Regions from separate parts of the Sutcliffiella horikoshii genome, predicted to be linked through region 3. Evidence: a T-box and tRNA genes for the amino acid it is inferred to sense, from the RefSeq annotation. Region 3 holds a T-box; the other regions hold tRNA genes.
The links. The T-box of region 3 lies ahead of alaS (alanine--tRNA ligase). A T-box ahead of a tRNA ligase gene usually reads a tRNA of that ligase, here a tRNA-Ala.
Positions count from the first base shown of each region.

Region 1: it encodes a tRNA-Ala, which carries the amino acid that the T-box ahead of alaS (alanine--tRNA ligase) is inferred to sense. The anticodon was not compared.
Region 2: it encodes a tRNA-Ala, which carries the amino acid that the T-box ahead of alaS (alanine--tRNA ligase) is inferred to sense. The anticodon was not compared.

Region 1 is NZ_CP082918.1:9,439-15,940, reverse strand. It holds rRNA gene K7887_RS00060 (23S ribosomal RNA) at 1-2,693, opposite strand, end outside; tRNA gene K7887_RS00055 (tRNA-Ala) at 2,898-2,973, opposite strand; tRNA gene K7887_RS00050 (tRNA-Ile) at 2,997-3,073, opposite strand; rRNA gene K7887_RS00045 (16S ribosomal RNA) at 3,134-4,685, opposite strand; gene K7887_RS00040 (HD-GYP domain-containing protein) at 5,080-6,150, opposite strand; gene gyrA (DNA gyrase subunit A) at 6,229-6,502, opposite strand, start outside.
Region 2 is NZ_CP082918.1:30,699-37,200, forward strand. It holds gene dnaX (DNA polymerase III subunit gamma/tau) at 1-503, shown strand, start outside; gene K7887_RS00140 (YbaB/EbfC family nucleoid-associated protein) at 542-868, shown strand; gene recR (recombination mediator RecR) at 879-1,475, shown strand; gene K7887_RS00150 (YaaL family protein) at 1,529-1,741, shown strand; gene K7887_RS00155 (pro-sigmaK processing inhibitor BofA family protein) at 1,863-2,126, shown strand; rRNA gene K7887_RS00160 (16S ribosomal RNA) at 2,483-4,034, shown strand; tRNA gene K7887_RS00165 (tRNA-Ile) at 4,095-4,171, shown strand; tRNA gene K7887_RS00170 (tRNA-Ala) at 4,195-4,270, shown strand; rRNA gene K7887_RS00175 (23S ribosomal RNA) at 4,475-6,502, shown strand, end outside.
Region 3 is NZ_CP082918.1:2,956,808-2,963,309, forward strand. It holds gene alaS (alanine--tRNA ligase) at 1-1,712, opposite strand, end outside; T-box leader at 1,911-2,123, opposite strand; gene K7887_RS15290 (AI-2E family transporter) at 2,170-3,228, opposite strand; gene K7887_RS15295 (aspartate aminotransferase family protein) at 3,286-4,647, opposite strand; gene K7887_RS15300 (CoA-acylating methylmalonate-semialdehyde dehydrogenase) at 4,834-6,300, opposite strand; gene K7887_RS15305 (PucR family transcriptional regulator) at 6,466-6,502, opposite strand, start outside.

The sequences.
Region 1 (6,502 bases), 1.4 Mb from region 3:
TCGTACTAAGGACAGCTCCTCTCAAATTTCCTGCGCCCACGACGGATAGGGACCGAACTGTCTCACGACGTTCTGAACCCAGCTCGCGTACCGCTTTAATGGGCGAACAGCCCAACCCTTGGGACCGACTACAGCCCCAGGATGCGATGAGCCGACATCGAGGTGCCAAACCTCCCCGTCGATGTGGACTCTTGGGGGAGATAAGCCTGTTATCCCCGGGGTAGCTTTTATCCGTTGAGCGATGGCCCTTCCATGCGGAACCACCGGATCACTAAGCCCGACTTTCGTCCCTGCTCGACTTGTAGGTCTCGCAGTCAAGCTCCCTTGTGCCTTTACACTCTGCGAATGATTTCCAACCATTCTGAGGGAACCTTTGGGCGCCTCCGTTACTCTTTAGGAGGCGACCGCCCCAGTCAAACTGCCCACCTGACACTGTCTCCCAGCCCGATAAGGGCTGCGGGTTAGAATTTCAATACAGCCAGGGTAGTATCCCACCGACGCCTCCACCGAAGCTAGCGCTCCGGCTTCTCAGGCTCCTACCTATCCTGTACAAGCTGTACCAAAATTCAATATCAGGCTACAGTAAAGCTCCACGGGGTCTTTCCGTCCTGTCGCGGGTAACCTGCATCTTCACAGGTACTATAATTTCACCGAGTCTCTGGTTGAGACAGTGCCCAGATCGTTACGCCTTTCGTGCGGGTCGGAACTTACCCGACAAGGAATTTCGCTACCTTAGGACCGTTATAGTTACGGCCGCCGTTTACTGGGGCTTCGGTTCAAAGCTTCGCTTGCGCTAACCTCTCCCCTTAACCTTCCAGCACCGGGCAGGCGTCAGCCCCTATACTTCGCCTTACGGCTTCGCAGAGACCTGTGTTTTTGCTAAACAGTCGCCTGGGCCTATTCACTGCGGCTCTCTCGGGCTTTAACACCCTAACAGAGCACCCCTTCTCCCGAAGTTACGGGGTCATTTTGCCGAGTTCCTTAACCAGAGTTCTCTCGCTCACCTTAGGATTCTCTCCTCGCCTACCTGTGTCGGTTTGCGGTACGGGCACCATACTCCTCGCTAGAGGCTTTTCTTGGCAGTGTGAAATCAGGAACTTCGGTACTATATTTCCCTCGCTATCACAGCTCAGCCTTATCGAGAAGCGGATTTGCCTACTTCTCAGCCTTACTGCTTAGACGCGCATATCCAACAGCGCGCTTACCCTATCCTTCTGCGTCCCCCCATTGCTCAAACGGAGTGGAGGTGGTACAGGAATATCAACCTGTTATCCATCGCCTACGCCTTTCGGCCTCGGCTTAGGTCCCGACTAACCCTGAGCGGACGAGCCTTCCTCAGGAAACCTTAGGCATTCGGTGGAAGGGATTCTCACCCTTCTTTCGCTACTCATACCGGCATTCTCACTTCTAAGCGCTCCACCAGTCCTTACGGTCTAGCTTCAACGCCCTTAGAACGCTCTCCTACCACTGTTCGTAAGAACAGTCCGCAGCTTCGGTGATACGTTTAGCCCCGGTACATTTTCGGCGCAGAGTCACTCGACCAGTGAGCTATTACGCACTCTTTAAATGGTGGCTGCTTCTAAGCCAACATCCTGGTTGTCTAAGCAACTCCACATCCTTTTCCACTTAACGTATACTTGGGGACCTTAGCTGGCGGTCTGGGCTGTTTCCCTCTTGACTACGGATCTTATCACTCGCAGTCTGACTCCCATGGATAAGTCTTTGGCATTCGGAGTTTGACTGAATTCGGTAATCCGATGAGGACCCCTAGTCCAATCAGTGCTCTACCTCCAAGACTCTAACACATGAGGCTAGCCCTAAAGCTATTTCGGAGAGAACCAGCTATCTCCAGGTTCGATTGGCATTTCACCCCTACCCACACCTCATCCGCTCACTTTTCAACGTGAGTCGGTTCGGGCCTCCATTCAGTGTTACCTGAACTTCACCCTGGACATGGGTAGATCACCTGGTTTCGGGTCTACGACCACGTACTCATGCGCCCTATTCAGACTCGCTTTCGCTACGGCTCCGTCTCATCGACTTAACCTTGCACGTAATCGTAACTCGCCGGTTCATTCTACAAAAGGCACGCTATCACCCATTAACGGGCTCTAACTACTTGTAGGCACACGGTTTCAGGATCTATTTCACTCCCCTTCCGGGGTGCTTTTCACCTTTCCCTCACGGTACTGGTTCACTATCGGTCACTAGGGAGTATTTAGCCTTGGGAGATGGTCCTCCCTGCTTCCGACGGGATTTCTCGTGTCCCGCCGTACTCAGGATCCACTCAGGAGGGAACGAAGTTTCAACTACAGGGTTTTTACCTTCTATGACGGACCTTTCCAGGTCGCTTCATTTACCCCGTTCCTTTGTAACTCCATGTTGAGTGTCCTACAACCCCAAGAGGCAAGCCTCTTGGTTTGGGCTAATTCCGTTTCGCTCGCCGCTACTCAGGAAATCGCGTTTGCTTTCTCTTCCTCCGGGTACTAAGATGTTTCAGTTCCCCGGGTCTGCCTTCCATACCCTATGTATTCAGATAAGGATACTGCTCCATTACGAGCAGTGGGTTTCCCCATTCGGAAATCTCCGGATCAAAGCTTACTTACAGCTCCCCGAAGCATATCGGTGTTAGTCCCGTCCTTCATCGGCTCCTAGTGCCAAGGCATCCACCGTGCGCCCTTAATAACTTAACCGTTGACCAATATGGTCATGTGTCGATATCAGCGATGATATCTATAAAGAAAATTACTAAGATGAACGATATTTTGTGAATATCTTGATATTAGTTACATTATCTAGTTTTCAAGGAACAACAAGGATAAATCGAATGATTTATCTTATATGACAATTCGTAAGAATTGTCTATGGATGATAATTTTCACGGAGTGAAAACATCTTGGTGGAGCCTAGCGGGATCGAACCGCTGACCTCCTGCGTGCAAAGCAGGCGCTCTCCCAGCTGAGCTAAGGCCCCATAAAAGTTCTATAATTAAAAAATGGTGGGCCTAAGTGGACTCGAACCACCGACCTCACGCTTATCAGGCGTGCGCTCTAACCAGCTGAGCTATAGGCCCCGACTATCTATGAGAGAGATCTCTCAAAACTAAACAAAACAACAAGCGTACATTCCTTAGAAAGGAGGTGATCCAGCCGCACCTTCCGATACGGCTACCTTGTTACGACTTCACCCCAATCATCTGTCCCACCTTAGGCGGCTGGCTCCAAAAGGTTACCCCACCGACTTCGGGTGTTACAAACTCTCGTGGTGTGACGGGCGGTGTGTACAAGGCCCGGGAACGTATTCACCGCGGCATGCTGATCCGCGATTACTAGCGATTCCGGCTTCATGCAGGCGAGTTGCAGCCTGCAATCCGAACTGAGAACGGTTTTATGGGATTGGCTCGACCTCGCGGTTTTGCTGCCCTTTGTACCGTCCATTGTAGCACGTGTGTAGCCCAGGTCATAAGGGGCATGATGATTTGACGTCATCCCCACCTTCCTCCGGTTTGTCACCGGCAGTCACCTTAGAGTGCCCAACTGAATGCTGGCAACTAAGATCAAGGGTTGCGCTCGTTGCGGGACTTAACCCAACATCTCACGACACGAGCTGACGACAACCATGCACCACCTGTCACTCTGTCCCCCGAAGGGGAACGTCCTATCTCTAGGAGTGTCAGAGGATGTCAAGACCTGGTAAGGTTCTTCGCGTTGCTTCGAATTAAACCACATGCTCCACCGCTTGTGCGGGCCCCCGTCAATTCCTTTGAGTTTCAGTCTTGCGACCGTACTCCCCAGGCGGAGTGCTTAATGCGTTAGCTGCAGCACTAAAGGGCGGAAACCCTCTAACACTTAGCACTCATCGTTTACGGCGTGGACTACCAGGGTATCTAATCCTGTTTGCTCCCCACGCTTTCGCGCCTCAGTGTCAGTTACAGACCAGAAAGTCGCCTTCGCCACTGGTGTTCCTCCAAATCTCTACGCATTTCACCGCTACACTTGGAATTCCACTTTCCTCTTCTGCACTCAAGTCCCCCAGTTTCCAATGACCCTCCACGGTTGAGCCGTGGGCTTTCACATCAGACTTAAAGGACCACCTGCGCGCGCTTTACGCCCAATAATTCCGGACAACGCTTGCCACCTACGTATTACCGCGGCTGCTGGCACGTAGTTAGCCGTGGCTTTCTGGTTAGGTACCGTCAAGGTGCGAGCAGTTACTCTCGCACTTGTTCTTCCCTAACAACAGAGCTTTACGACCCGAAGGCCTTCATCGCTCACGCGGCGTTGCTCCATCAGACTTTCGTCCATTGTGGAAGATTCCCTACTGCTGCCTCCCGTAGGAGTCTGGGCCGTGTCTCAGTCCCAGTGTGGCCGATCACCCTCTCAGGTCGGCTACGCATCGTCGCCTTGGTGAGCCGTTACCTCACCAACTAGCTAATGCGCCGCGGGCCCATCTGTAAGTGATAGCCGAAACCATCTTTCAATAAAGAACCAGGAGGTTCCTTATATTATCCGGTATTAGCTCCGGTTTCCCGAAGTTATCCCAGTCTTACAGGCAGGTTGCCCACGTGTTACTCACCCGTCCGCCGCTGACCTTTCAAAAGCAAGCTTTTAAAAGGTCCGCTCGACTTGCATGTATTAGGCACGCCGCCAGCGTTCGTCCTGAGCCAGGATCAAACTCTCCAATAAAGAGTCTGAGCTTTTGCTCAAAATTTGCTAGCTTGTGTTACTTAAAATCATTTTGTCGTGTTCCGTAGAACCGACGTTATGACGCTGTTGTTTTGTTTAGTTTTCAAAGAACTCTTTTGTGTTGACGCCTTTCAAAAGCGACTTCACTAATATATCATTTATTTCGTTTTAAGTCAACATCTTTTTATTATCTTTTTTCGATAGTTATGTAAGATGCAACTCGTTGTCGTTGCTGACTTGATTGATTATAGCATGGGTGGAATAGGGATGCAATTACTTTTTTAATATATTTTTATTTTCTTTTTTGCTAGTCTACTTTTTAGGTTTTTGGTTGTCTTTTAAACCTAAAAAACGAAGGAAACCTAATAGATTCCCTTCATTCTTTTCAACTTATTTATTTTAAAACTTCTTCTATATAAATATCCAATTCTTGATTCAGGGTAAGGAATTGATCTGATTCAATTTCTCTCACCATCGGCCTGGATGGGTATTGCGGGTCGATAAAGGCGACTTCTGCAATTTTATTGTTGGAAAGCTTTACTTTGTCGCCGATGCTAAAGCTGCATACATTAGAAGTAAGAGCTTGAACGATAGAGAGGTCATACTTGCCAAAGGTTTCATGTTTCAGCTGCTCGATTACTTTAAACGGCGATTGCTTGCTGCGGTACTTCCTTGGTGATGTCATTGCATGAAATACGTCTGCTACTGCCAGTATCTTCGTGTAAGTATGTATTTTGTCTTCTGATAAGCCAAAAGGGTAACCGGTTTTATCGTAGCGCTCATGATGCTGTAATACAGCTAGTTTTATTTCATCTTGTATTACTGGTTGTTTGCTTACCATTTGGTAACTGAAGATTGGATGTTCTTTTATTTGCGCAAACTCCTCTTTTCTCAGGACCGCAACATTTTTTAAGATTTTCTGATCGATGCGTGACATGCCGCAATCCATTAAGTAACCGGCAATGCCGACTTGAATGATGTCTTTCTTTTTATAGCCAAGTGACTTTGCGATTGCAGAAGCTATGATGGCTACCGCGACAGAATGATGATAGATATAATCTTCTTCATTTGTGTAATGGTAAAGGGAGAAGACTTCTTCTTGATAGTGAAGGGATTTTTCAATTAAAGGAATGATTGTTTTTCGAACGGCACTGTAATCAATCGGTGCTCCTGATCCCCATGCTTCATACATCTTTTTGTAGGCTTGGGTTGCTTTTAAGTACATCTGCAAGAAGGAATCTTCTTTTGGCTTTTCTTCAATCATCGTTAACAATTGAGGATTAAAGGGCTGGCCGTTTGAAAGGAATGCTTCTATTTCTACTTTTTCCACTAAGAAAGATTCTAATATTTCGATGTGTTGGTTAGTCAGGACGGTTCTCTTTGGCATAATCGGCTTTGAAGTGAGTGCTTTTATTTCTTGTGCCAGAATACATCCTTCCACCAGCTGTTCGGTTTTCACTAACATGAACGCTCTCTCCTTATAAACAAAGAGGAACACATGAAAGTGCTCCTCTCTTAGAGTTGATCATTTACTTTGCTATTCTTATTCTTCGACTTCTTCTGTGGAATTTCCTTCTTCCATTTCTGTATCTTCCGTACCATCTTCTGGCTCGTCTTCTTTATCCACTCTTGCGACTGTTGTCACAAATTCATTCTCTGCAAGACGAATCAGCTTCACTCCTTGGGTGTTTCGACCCATTTGTGAGATTCCATCGACAGACATACGGATCAAGACGCCACTTGCCGTGATCAGCATTAGGTCTTCTTCAGTGGTTACGGTCTTAACAGAAACTAGCTCACCGTTACGCTCGGTGATG
Region 2 (6,502 bases), 1.4 Mb from region 3:
GAGCGGCAAAAGCTAATGCACCAAGCAAGGCTCCTGCTAGAAGTGGCGGCGGCTCCAGAAATGGCTTCAAGCCTGCGACAGGTCGAATCCAGGAAGTGTTGAAGCAGGCAACAAGAGGTGATTTGGAAAGTATTAAAGGCAGCTGGGCACAGTTGCTGGAGGCACTCCGCAAGCAAAATAAAGTTTCTCATGCTGCATTATTGACCGACAGTGAACCTGTAGCTGCAGCAAGCAGTGCTTTTGTGTTAAAGTTTAAATATGAGATACATTGCAAGATGGCATCAGATGAACCGGTTAAGCAAAACCTGGAACAAATCATCCTGGACCTTACCGGAAAATCATATGACATGCTGGCCGTTCCTGAAGAAGAATGGCTGAAGATCCGAGAAGGCTTTATTCGCGGACAAAAAAATGATGAAGAGGGCAGCGAAACACAAGATGACCCGTTCATTGAAGAAGCGAAGAAACTTGTCGGTCCCGATCTTGTAGAAATTAAAGAATAATAAACAATAATATAAAATATTAGGAGGAATTTATTATGATGCGTGGCGGCGGAATGGGTAACATGCAAAAAATGATGAAACAAATGCAAAAGATGCAAAAGGATATGGCGAAAGCACAGGAAGAGCTGGCTGAAAAGACAATGGAAGGTACAGCTGGTGGCGGAATGGTCACAGTTGTAGTCAATGGTCAAAAAGAAATCATTGAAGTGAATATTAAAGAAGAAGTAGTAGACCCGGAAGATATCGAAATGCTACAAGACTTAGTTCTTGCTGCAACAAACGATGCCCTTAAGAAAATGGAAGAGCTGACAAATGATACAATGGGCCAGTTCACTAAAGGGTTAAACATGCCAGGACTATTCTAGGAGGACCTTTATGCATTATCCTGAGCCTATATCAAAGCTGATCGACAGCTTTATGAAATTGCCAGGTATCGGCCCGAAAACGGCCGCTCGTCTGGCTTTTTTCGTACTTAACATGAAAGAAGATACCGTATTGGACTTTGCCAAAGCATTAGTGAATGCAAAGAGAAACCTTTCCTATTGTTCTGTATGCGGACATATCACTGATAAAGATCCTTGCTATATTTGTGAGGATAATAGAAGAGACAGAACCATCATCTGTGTGGTACAAGAAACGAAAGATGTTATCGCGATGGAAAAGATGCGGGACTATAATGGTCTTTATCATGTCCTTCACGGAGCAATATCCCCAATGGATGGAATCGGTCCAGAGGATATCAAAATACCGGAACTTATTAAACGACTGCAAGACGATGAAGTGCAAGAACTCATCCTTGCAACCAATCCCAATATTGAAGGCGAAGCAACAGCGATGTATATTTCTAGGTTATTAAAGCCATCCGGAATAAAAATGACCCGTATTGCTCATGGACTTCCTGTTGGAGGAGATCTAGAATATGCAGATGAAGTAACGTTATCCAAAGCCCTTGAAGGAAGAAGGGAAATATAAGGTAGATGTAAGTAAACGATTCATGATCTCAGACAAAGGGGTTATCATAACCTATGTTTTTTCGAAAAAAAGACCGCTTAAAAAAACAATATGATGCCAAGTTGATGGAAACGACGGAAGACTGTAAGAATCGGTGGGCCAAACAAAAAAGTTTGGTAGATAAAAGCGTCGATCCTTCAGAAGAAGTCATCTGCCAATTAAAAATTGCAGAAGCGAAATATCTCTTCCTATTAAGGGAAGTCCGAACTCGTATGGTGAAAAAGTAGCTGGGAATCTCCTTAGCTGCTTTTTTTAATGCCTTCTATAACTTCTTATTAAAGTAGCAAGTTCTTAATCCGTTCTTACATTCATATAGTTTAGTACAAGCTGGCAAGAGGAGGGATTATGATGGAACCGTTACTTGTAATAGGTGTGATATGCGGGTTGATCCTGCTTGTTCTTTTGGTGGGGACACCGATAAAACCGTTGCGTTTTGCAGGCCAAGCCCTTATAAAAGTAATGATCGGTGCACTCTTTTTATTCTTTTTAAATGCATTCGGCAACTCTATGGGCATTTATGTGCCAATCAATCCTGCTACCGCTGCAGTCTCAGGTCTGCTGGGGATACCAGGCGTCGTATCTTTGGTGATTATTCAAATGTATATATTATAAGAAGAGATTGCGTGTTTTTTAGTGACGGTTTAGGTTCAAAAAACTGATAACACCGCCCTCCTATAAAAAAAGGAGGTTTTTTTATTTTTTTCGTTGACTTACCTTTATTAAAAATGGTATATTATATTTCGTTGTCACAAACGATCGCATACAGGGTTTGAAAATAACTTTTAAAAAAGTTGTTGACTTCATTCGAAAGTATGTGATAAGATAATAAAGTCGCTTCGAGAGAACGACGAAAAAGAGTTCTTTGAAAACTAAACAAAACAACAGCGTCATAAGTCGGTTCTACGGAACACGACAAAATGATTTTAAGTAACACAAGCTAGCAAATTTTGAGCAAAAGCTCAGACTCTTTATTGGAGAGTTTGATCCTGGCTCAGGACGAACGCTGGCGGCGTGCCTAATACATGCAAGTCGAGCGGACCTTTCAAAAGCTTGCTTTTGAAAGGTCAGCGGCGGACGGGTGAGTAACACGTGGGCAACCTGCCTGTAAGACTGGGATAACTTCGGGAAACCGGAGCTAATACCGGATAATATAAGGAACCTCCTGGTTCTTTATTGAAAGATGGTTTCGGCTATCACTTGCAGATGGGCCCGCGGCGCATTAGCTAGTTGGTGAGGTAACGGCTCACCAAGGCGACGATGCGTAGCCGACCTGAGAGGGTGATCGGCCACACTGGGACTGAGACACGGCCCAGACTCCTACGGGAGGCAGCAGTAGGGAATCTTCCACAATGGACGAAAGTCTGATGGAGCAACGCCGCGTGAGCGATGAAGGCCTTCGGGTCGTAAAGCTCTGTTGTTAGGGAAGAACAAGTGCGAGAGTAACTGCTCGCACCTTGACGGTACCTAACCAGAAAGCCACGGCTAACTACGTGCCAGCAGCCGCGGTAATACGTAGGTGGCAAGCGTTGTCCGGAATTATTGGGCGTAAAGCGCGCGCAGGTGGTCCTTTAAGTCTGATGTGAAAGCCCACGGCTCAACCGTGGAGGGTCATTGGAAACTGGGGGACTTGAGTGCAGAAGAGGAAAGTGGAATTCCAAGTGTAGCGGTGAAATGCGTAGAGATTTGGAGGAACACCAGTGGCGAAGGCGACTTTCTGGTCTGTAACTGACACTGAGGCGCGAAAGCGTGGGGAGCAAACAGGATTAGATACCCTGGTAGTCCACGCCGTAAACGATGAGTGCTAAGTGTTAGAGGGTTTCCGCCCTTTAGTGCTGCAGCTAACGCATTAAGCACTCCGCCTGGGGAGTACGGTCGCAAGACTGAAACTCAAAGGAATTGACGGGGGCCCGCACAAGCGGTGGAGCATGTGGTTTAATTCGAAGCAACGCGAAGAACCTTACCAGGTCTTGACATCCTCTGACACTCCTAGAGATAGGACGTTCCCCTTCGGGGGACAGAGTGACAGGTGGTGCATGGTTGTCGTCAGCTCGTGTCGTGAGATGTTGGGTTAAGTCCCGCAACGAGCGCAACCCTTGATCTTAGTTGCCAGCATTCAGTTGGGCACTCTAAGGTGACTGCCGGTGACAAACCGGAGGAAGGTGGGGATGACGTCAAATCATCATGCCCCTTATGACCTGGGCTACACACGTGCTACAATGGACGGTACAAAGGGCAGCAAAACCGCGAGGTCGAGCCAATCCCATAAAACCGTTCTCAGTTCGGATTGCAGGCTGCAACTCGCCTGCATGAAGCCGGAATCGCTAGTAATCGCGGATCAGCATGCCGCGGTGAATACGTTCCCGGGCCTTGTACACACCGCCCGTCACACCACGAGAGTTTGTAACACCCGAAGTCGGTGGGGTAACCTTTTGGAGCCAGCCGCCTAAGGTGGGACAGATGATTGGGGTGAAGTCGTAACAAGGTAGCCGTATCGGAAGGTGCGGCTGGATCACCTCCTTTCTAAGGAATGTACGCTTGTTGTTTTGTTTAGTTTTGAGAGATCTCTCTCATAGATAGTCGGGGCCTATAGCTCAGCTGGTTAGAGCGCACGCCTGATAAGCGTGAGGTCGGTGGTTCGAGTCCACTTAGGCCCACCATTTTTTAATTATAGAACTTTTATGGGGCCTTAGCTCAGCTGGGAGAGCGCCTGCTTTGCACGCAGGAGGTCAGCGGTTCGATCCCGCTAGGCTCCACCAAGATGTTTTCACTCCGTGAAAATTATCATCCATAGACAATTCTTACGAATTGTCATATAAGATAAATCATTCGATTTATCCTTGTTGTTCCTTGAAAACTAGATAATGTAACTAATATCAAGATATTCACAAAATATCGTTCATCTTAGTAATTTTCTTTATAGATATCATCGCTGATATCGACACATGACCATATTGGTCAACGGTTAAGTTATTAAGGGCGCACGGTGGATGCCTTGGCACTAGGAGCCGATGAAGGACGGGACTAACACCGATATGCTTCGGGGAGCTGTAAGTAAGCTTTGATCCGGAGATTTCCGAATGGGGAAACCCACTGCTCGTAATGGAGCAGTATCCTTATCTGAATACATAGGGTATGGAAGGCAGACCCGGGGAACTGAAACATCTTAGTACCCGGAGGAAGAGAAAGCAAACGCGATTTCCTGAGTAGCGGCGAGCGAAACGGAATTAGCCCAAACCAAGAGGCTTGCCTCTTGGGGTTGTAGGACACTCAACATGGAGTTACAAAGGAACGGGGTAAATGAAGCGATCTGGAAAGGTCCGTCATAGAAGGTAAAAACCCTGTAGTTGAAACTTCGTTCCCTCCTGAGTGGATCCTGAGTACGGCGGGACACGAGAAATCCCGTCGGAAGCAGGGAGGACCATCTCCCAAGGCTAAATACTCCCTAGTGACCGATAGTGAACCAGTACCGTGAGGGAAAGGTGAAAAGCACCCCGGAAGGGGAGTGAAATAGATCCTGAAACCGTGTGCCTACAAGTAGTTAGAGCCCGTTAATGGGTGATAGCGTGCCTTTTGTAGAATGAACCGGCGAGTTACGATTACGTGCAAGGTTAAGTCGATGAGACGGAGCCGTAGCGAAAGCGAGTCTGAATAGGGCGCATGAGTACGTGGTCGTAGACCCGAAACCAGGTGATCTACCCATGTCCAGGGTGAAGTTCAGGTAACACTGAATGGAGGCCCGAACCGACTCACGTTGAAAAGTGAGCGGATGAGGTGTGGGTAGGGGTGAAATGCCAATCGAACCTGGAGATAGCTGGTTCTCTCCGAAATAGCTTTAGGGCTAGCCTCATGTGTTAGAGTCTTGGAGGTAGAGCACTGATTGGACTAGGGGTCCTCATCGGATTACCGAATTCAGTCAAACTCCGAATGCCAAAGACTTATCCATGGGAGTCAGACTGCGAGTGATAAGATCCGTAGTCAAGAGGGAAACAGCCCAGACCGCCAGCTAAGGTCCCCAAGTATACGTTAAGTGGAAAAGGATGTGGAGTTGCTTAGACAACCAGGATGTTGGCTTAGAAGCAGCCACCATTTAAAGAGTGCGTAATAGCTCACTGGTCGAGTGACTCTGCGCCGAAAATGTACCGGGGCTAAACGTATCACCGAAGCTGCGGACTGTTCTTACGAACAGTGGTAGGAGAGCGTTCTAAGGGCGTTGAAGCTAGACCGTAAGGACTGGTGGAGCGCTTAGAAGTGAGAATGCCGGTATGAGTAGCGAAAGAAGGGTGAGAATCCCTTCCACCGAATGCCTAAGGTTTCCTGAGGAAGGCTCGTCCGCTCAGGGTTAGTCGGGACCTAAGCCGAGGCCGAAAGGCGTAGGCGATGGATAACAGGTTGATATTCCTGTACCACCTCCACTCCGTTTGAGCAATGGGGGGACGCAGAAGGATAGGGTAAGCGCGCTGTTGGATATGCGCGTCTAAGCAGTAAGGCTGAGAAGTAGGCAAATCCGCTTCTCATTAAGGCTGAGCTGTGATAGCGAGGGAAATATAGTACCGAAGTTCCTGATTTCACACTGCCAAGAAAAGCCTCTAGCGAGGAGTATGGTGCCCGTACCGCAAACCGACACAGGTAGGCGAGGAGAGAATCCTAAGGTGAGCGAGAGAACTCTGGTTAAGGAACTCGGCAAAATGACCCCGTAACTTCGGGAGAAGGGGTGCTCTGTTAGGGTGTTAAAGCCCGAGAGAGCCGCAGTGAATAGGCCCAGGCGACTGTTTAGCAAAAACACAGGTCTCTGCGAAGCCGTAAGGCGAAGTATAGGGGCTGACGCCTGCCCGGTGCTGGAAGGTTAAGGGGAGAGGTTAGCGCAAGCGAAGCTTTGAACCGAAGCCCCAGTAAACGGCGGCCGTAACTATAACGGTCCTAAGGTAGCGAAATTCCTTGTCGGGTAAGTTCCGACCCGCACGAAAGGCGTAACGATCTGGGCACTGTCT
Region 3 (6,502 bases):
ATGTGTGTAGCTGTGTGGTTTTTAATGATCTGTGCACGGTTTTTCGCGTGCACTTCTGCTTTAACGGTCTGTTCTCTATTTAACACGCCTTCTTCCACTACAATAGTATGAAGGTTTTGGCCGTTTGGAGCTTTTTGAACATCCTTTACAAATCCTCTGCCTGATTCGGTTACGATGTATCCGTGGTCAGCAATCTGACCTCCGCTTTCCGCGTAAAAAGGTGTCTCTGCCAAAATTACTTGAACCTCATCACCTGTAACAGCTGAATCTGCCAGCTCGCCATTTTTAACAATGACAGATAAAGTCGTTTCTGCTGCAAGCTGGTCATATCCGACGAAACTGCTCTCTGTACGGATTTCACCAAGCACACCTGATTGAACTTGCATGGAATTGGAATCTTGACGCGCGGAACGAGCACGGTCACGTTGCATTTCCATTTCCTTTTCGAAACCAGCGTGATCAAGCTCCATACCCTGTTCTTCCACATATTCCTCCGTCAGTTCAACAGGGAAACCATACGTATCATACAGTCGGAATGCATCTGCTCCGGAAACTACTGTACTTCCATCCTCTTTAGCTTTTGCAATGACAGTGGAAAGGATCGCCAAACCGTCATTCAGTGTTTCATGGAAACGCTCTTCTTCGGTTTTCACTACTCGTTGGATGAAGTCTTGTTTTTCCTTTACCTCTGGGTAGAAATCGACCATGATTTCTGCTACAACCGGCACAAGTTCAAACATGAACGGACGGTTAATGCCAAGTTGTTTAGCGTAACGAACAGCTCTTCTTAAAAGTCTGCGAAGTACATAACCACGACCTTCATTAGAAGGCAGAGCACCATCCCCGACTGCAAATGTCACCGTACGGATATGGTCGGCGATTACTTTAAATGCCGTATCTTTTTCTACGTTTGTGCGGTATTTTTCACCAGACACATTTTCAGTCGCTTCGATGATCGGAATGAAAAGGTCTGTATCAAAGTTCGTCGGTACATCCTGAATAACGGAAACCATACGTTCAAGGCCCATACCTGTATCAATGTTTTTCTTAGGAAGCGGTGTGTAAGTATGATCTGGGTTATGGTTAAACTCAGAAAATACAAGGTTCCAAATTTCAAGGTAGCGTTCGTTCTCTCCACCTGGATACAGTTCTGGGTCATTCAGGTCGTTGCCATAGCTTTCACCACGGTCATAGAAAATTTCTGTATTTGGTCCACTTGGGCCTTCTCCGATATCCCAGAAGTTACCCTCTAAGCGGATAATTCTTTCAGCAGGAACGCCAATTACTTCATTCCAGTACTTATATGCTTCTTCATCTTCTGGATGAATGGTGACGGATAGCTTTTCCGGGTCAAAACCAATCCATTTTTCGCTCGTAAGGAATTCCCAAGCCCAGTCGATTGCTTCTTTTTTGAAGTACTCTCCAATGGAAAAGTTACCAAGCATTTCAAAGAAAGTATGGTGACGGGCAGTTTTCCCTACGTTTTCAATATCATTAGTACGGATGGATTTTTGTGCATTGCAAATACGGGGATTTGCTGGAATGACACGGCCATCGAAGTATTTTTTTAATGTTGCAACGCCACTGTTGATCCATAATAGGGATGGATCTTCGTGTGGGACAAGGGATGCGCTAGGTTCAACAGCATGTCCTTTTTCTTTGAAGAAGTCCAGGAACATTTGTCGAACTTGAGCGGATGTTAAATATTTCATTTGATTTTCCTCCTTAGGTGTTACTGATTAAACTCCAGTTTCCTTTCGTTCCAGGTGTTCGCTTTCCGCGGGGCGGTGCTTGAGCCTCCTCGCTGCGCTGTGGGGTCTCAAGTCTACCGCTACCTCCCGCCGGAGTCTCACACCTTGCACTTCAGTCAACAGGGAAATTTGAAGAAAACAAAAAACTCCCGTCCCTAAAACAGGGACGAGAGTGTTCTCGCGGTACCACCCTGATTATGACAGAATAGTTCTGCCATCTCTCAGATTGCTTTAACGGTGCAAGCCGGCAGGATTTTACCCTGCTCTCCGGATTAGCTTTCCACTACCCTTCACCCTGGAATTCTTTCAGCCGTGGAATTCCTCTCTTATCAGGATGGTCTGTAACGTACTCAGATCCTTCTTTGAATTAGTTTATGTAGCTAGTATGCTTCGATTATATGCAACAGAAAGACCGTTGTCAATGTTTGATAAAATGAGCTGTAAGATGAGTTAAAGTAACCTTCATCACAGCGAATACAGGTACTGCCAAAATCAATCCTACCACCCCTGCCACCTCTCCACCAATCAATAAAGCCAAAATGATGAAAACCGGATGTATATGGAGACTTTTCCCCACAATCAACGGCGATAAGATGTTCCCCTCTATAAATTGCAGACCAAATATAATGATGATTACCAGCAGGACCATCTTCACTGAAATAGTCGCAGCGATAATCACTGCCGGAAACGCTCCGATAATCGGTCCAAAATAAGGGATGATGTTGGTGATTCCTATGATTACACCAAGCACAAGGGGATATTTCATCCCGGTCAACCAGAGGCTTGCAGTAGCCAATATGCCAATAATTAAACATACCGTCAACTGGCCCCTTATATAACTGCCAAGTGAAATGTCTACATCCTTTAAAAAGGCGATTCCAGGCTCCCTCCATTTTCGAGGGGTCAAGTACCAGATCGTTTTTTTCACTTGATCATAATCCTTTAAAAGATAAAACACGATAAAAGGAATGACGATCAAGATAAAAAAGGAGTTTAACAAACCTTTCAACCCTGCTACAACTTTTGTCATGAGAATTGTCAGCATGGCTTCGAATTCACTAAAGGTCTGGTCCACCCTCTCATGAATCCCATCCGGCCAACTAGAAGTGGAACTATGAATCTGCTTGATCCAACCGCTATATGTTTGAGCCAATCGCGGGAAGTTTTCTGACAGCTCCCATAGCTGATCAATGATGACCGGTATCCCCTTGTAAGCTATGAGACCGATTCCACCAAAAAATAAGAGATAAATGATAAGTATAGCAATTGGTCTTGGCAACCCTCGGTTGTGTGTGTATTCTACAACAGGATGCAACAGGTATGTAATGAAAATACTGATGAAAAATGGGATGCTGATGATGAACAAAACCCTCAAAACCGGCGCCCACAATGGACTCAGTTTCATAAAGACATACAAAATAATCATAACGAGTAGAAGTGTACCTAGGCGTAACAGCCATTTCTTCTGATTTTCCAAGAGAAACGCCTCCTACTCGTTATTCTCTATTTAGTTATCACTATTTATACAAGCCTTTTAATTCAACTCAGATATAGAATCGGCCACCGTGTTAATAATAAATTGCAGGTCTTCATCACTGATGGAGAGAGGTGGTGACAGGGTCAGGACATTATTAAAGCCCGCTACGGTCGCTCCGTTTTTCCCAACTATTAAGCCCTTCTTTTTACATGAGGCAATGACTCCGTTAATTCTATCTATTTCGATTGGCTCTTTTGTTTCCTTGTTTTTAACAAGCTCGATTCCTATTAACAGCCCTTTTCCACGAACATCGCCAACAAAGGGATGATCGGACAGACGGGATTTGAGTTCGCTTAATAATACTGCCCCTTTTTCGGCAGAGCGCTCTATCAGCTTTTCATTTTCCATGATCTCAAGGTTTTTTAATGCCAAGGCACATGATGCCGGACTGCCCCCAAATGTATTCACATGTCGTAAGTAGTCGTACTCCTCAGAACCCTTGAATTGGTCATAGATCTCCTTTTTTACAGCAGTGGCTGAGAGTGGCAGATAAGCACTTGTAATACCTTTGGCCATGGTGATGATGTCTGGTTTCACGCCATAATTCATGAACCCAAATGGTTTTCCGGTTCTCCCAAAACCGCAGATTACTTCATCTACGATTAAAAGGGCACCGTGTTTTTTACAAATTTCTGAGACTGCTCCCATGTAGCTGTCTGGCGGTGTAAGGATCCCTCCACCTGTAATGATTGGTTCCATGATCATCGCTGCAATAGTTTCACTGAGCTCCCAGGTCATCACTTGATCCACATCTTTCACACATCGCATTTTCATCGGATTTTCTGTTAGCGCATCTTCCATTCTGTACGTGTCAGGAGGCGGGATATGCACAAACCCTGGAGCGAGCGGTTCGTATTTATATTTTCGTTGCGCCTGGCCTGTTGCTGCCAAGGACCCCATCGTGTTACCGTGATAAGACCGGTATCTTGATACAATTTTATAACGGTTGCTCTCCCCACGTTGAGCATGATACTGTCTTGCAATTTTAAAGGCTGTTTCGTTTGCTTCCGACCCGCTGTTGGAAAAGAAAATGACGTATTCTTCTCCAAGCCACTCATTTAGCTTTTCAGCAAGTTTGATTGCTGGGACGTGACTTTGTGTTAGTGGAAAATAAGCCAGTTCTTTCAGCTGTTCGTAAGCGGCTTCTGCTAGTTCCGTTCTGCCATAGCCGACGTTGACACACCAAAGCCCTGACATACCGTCCAAATAGCGGTTGCCATCGATATCAGTGATCCAAGCGCCTTTGGCTTCTTTTACGACCATGGTGGAGGATGGGCTATAGGGTTTCATGGAATGCCATAGATAGCGGTCATCTTGAGCCAATAAATTTTGTTCTTGCGTTTGATTTATTTTACCCAACGGAAACACCCTTTCTTCTTCATTACACCGCTGGTGATTTCCGCAAAATGGCTTCGCTTTCCGCGGGGCGACCTTGAGCCTCCTCGGTTCCCTGCGGGGTCTCAACATTGTCGCTACTCCCCCGCAGGATTCTACGCCTTTTGCTCCAATCACCAGCTAGAAATTTCTTTTACTCTACACCTTATTTTAGAAATCGAATCTTGATGTGATCATTTTTTTGCGGGTGAAGAAGTTGACCCCGTCTTTTCCGTTTACATGAAGGTCGCCGTAGAAGGAATCTTTCCAGCCGGAGAATGGGAAAAATGCCATGGTTGCAGGAACTCCTACATTGACACCGATCATTCCAGCATCGGCTTCTTCCCTGAACTGCCTTACCGCCTTGGCATCTTTTGTATAGATGGTTGCGCCATTGCCGAAGCGGGATTTCTCGATATGAGCAAGCGCCTCGTCAAGGTCTTTTGCACGCAAGAGGCTAAGAACCGGTGCAAAAATCTCTTCCTTGGCAATCGTCATTTCTGGGGTCACATGATCAAAGATGGTTGGCCCAAGATAAATGCCTTCTGTCATTTCATCCATTTCTTTTCGGCCATCGCGAATCAGAGACGCTCCCTCGGAAACTCCCTGTTTAATATAGCCTAGTACTTTTTCTCTGTGGCTTTCCCTAATAACAGGGGTCAACAATACGTCTTCATCCATACCGTTTCCGATTGTCAGGGAGTTTGCTTTGTTTTTCAGCTCTTCTACAAATTGATCGTTATCTCCGACTACCACTACTGCACTGCATGCCATGCAACGCTGTCCCGCACTTCCAAATGCAGATGTCAAAATATGCTGTGCTGCTTTTTCTATATTGGCATCCGGCATAACGACATGATGGTTTTTCGCACCAGATAATGCCTGAACCCGCTTTCCATTTTTGGCGGCAGTCTCATACACATATTTTGCAACCGGCTGGGAACCGACAAAGGAAATTGCTTTAACATCCTCATGATCTAGTAAACCGTTTACCACATCATGTGCACCATGGACGATGTTCAACACCCCGTCCGGCGCTCCCGCTTCTGCAAACAGCTCGACTAAGCGATTGGCAAGCATCGGCGTCCGTTCAGAAGGCTTTAACACAAATGTATTTCCGCATGCGATGGCGAGTGGGAACATCCATAACGGAACCATCATCGGGAAGTTAAAGGGAGTTATCCCGCCGACCACTCCCAGCGGATATCTGTACATGCTAGAATCAATATCTTCCGCAATATTTGATAAGGTCTCTCCCATCATCAATGTTGGAGCACCTGCTGCAAATTCCACACACTCCAACCCTCTTTGTACTTCTCCATGTGCTTCCTTGAAGGCTTTTCCATTCTCAAGCACAATCAACTTTGCCAGTTCGTCATGATTTTCTGTTAAAAGGTGATGGTAGGCATACATGATGCGTGCACGTTTAGGTACAGGCATATCCTTCCATGTTTTAAATGCCAGTTTGGCTGCCTTAACCGCTTCCTCTACATCTTCTTTGGTTGATATCGGGACCTTTGCCAAACATTCTTTTGTCGCCGGGTTAATGACTTCCATCTTCTCTGAGCCTTTGGAATCCACCCATTTTCCATCTATGAAATTTTGCAATACCCTTGTGTCTTTTGAAGTAATTGTCATGCTATTGTCCTCCCATTCGTTAATAGAATATTTAGAACTTATGACTATTATCTGACAAAATAGAAAGGCTTTCATTAGACAAAATGTAAAATGGATAAGGTTTTACTCCTGACATTTTGGCAGAAAAAAAGTTGGTCCCTTTAGGAAACCAACTTTGTCATCATCTTAAAGACTATAGGTTTTGCTATCTCCGTCCAAATAC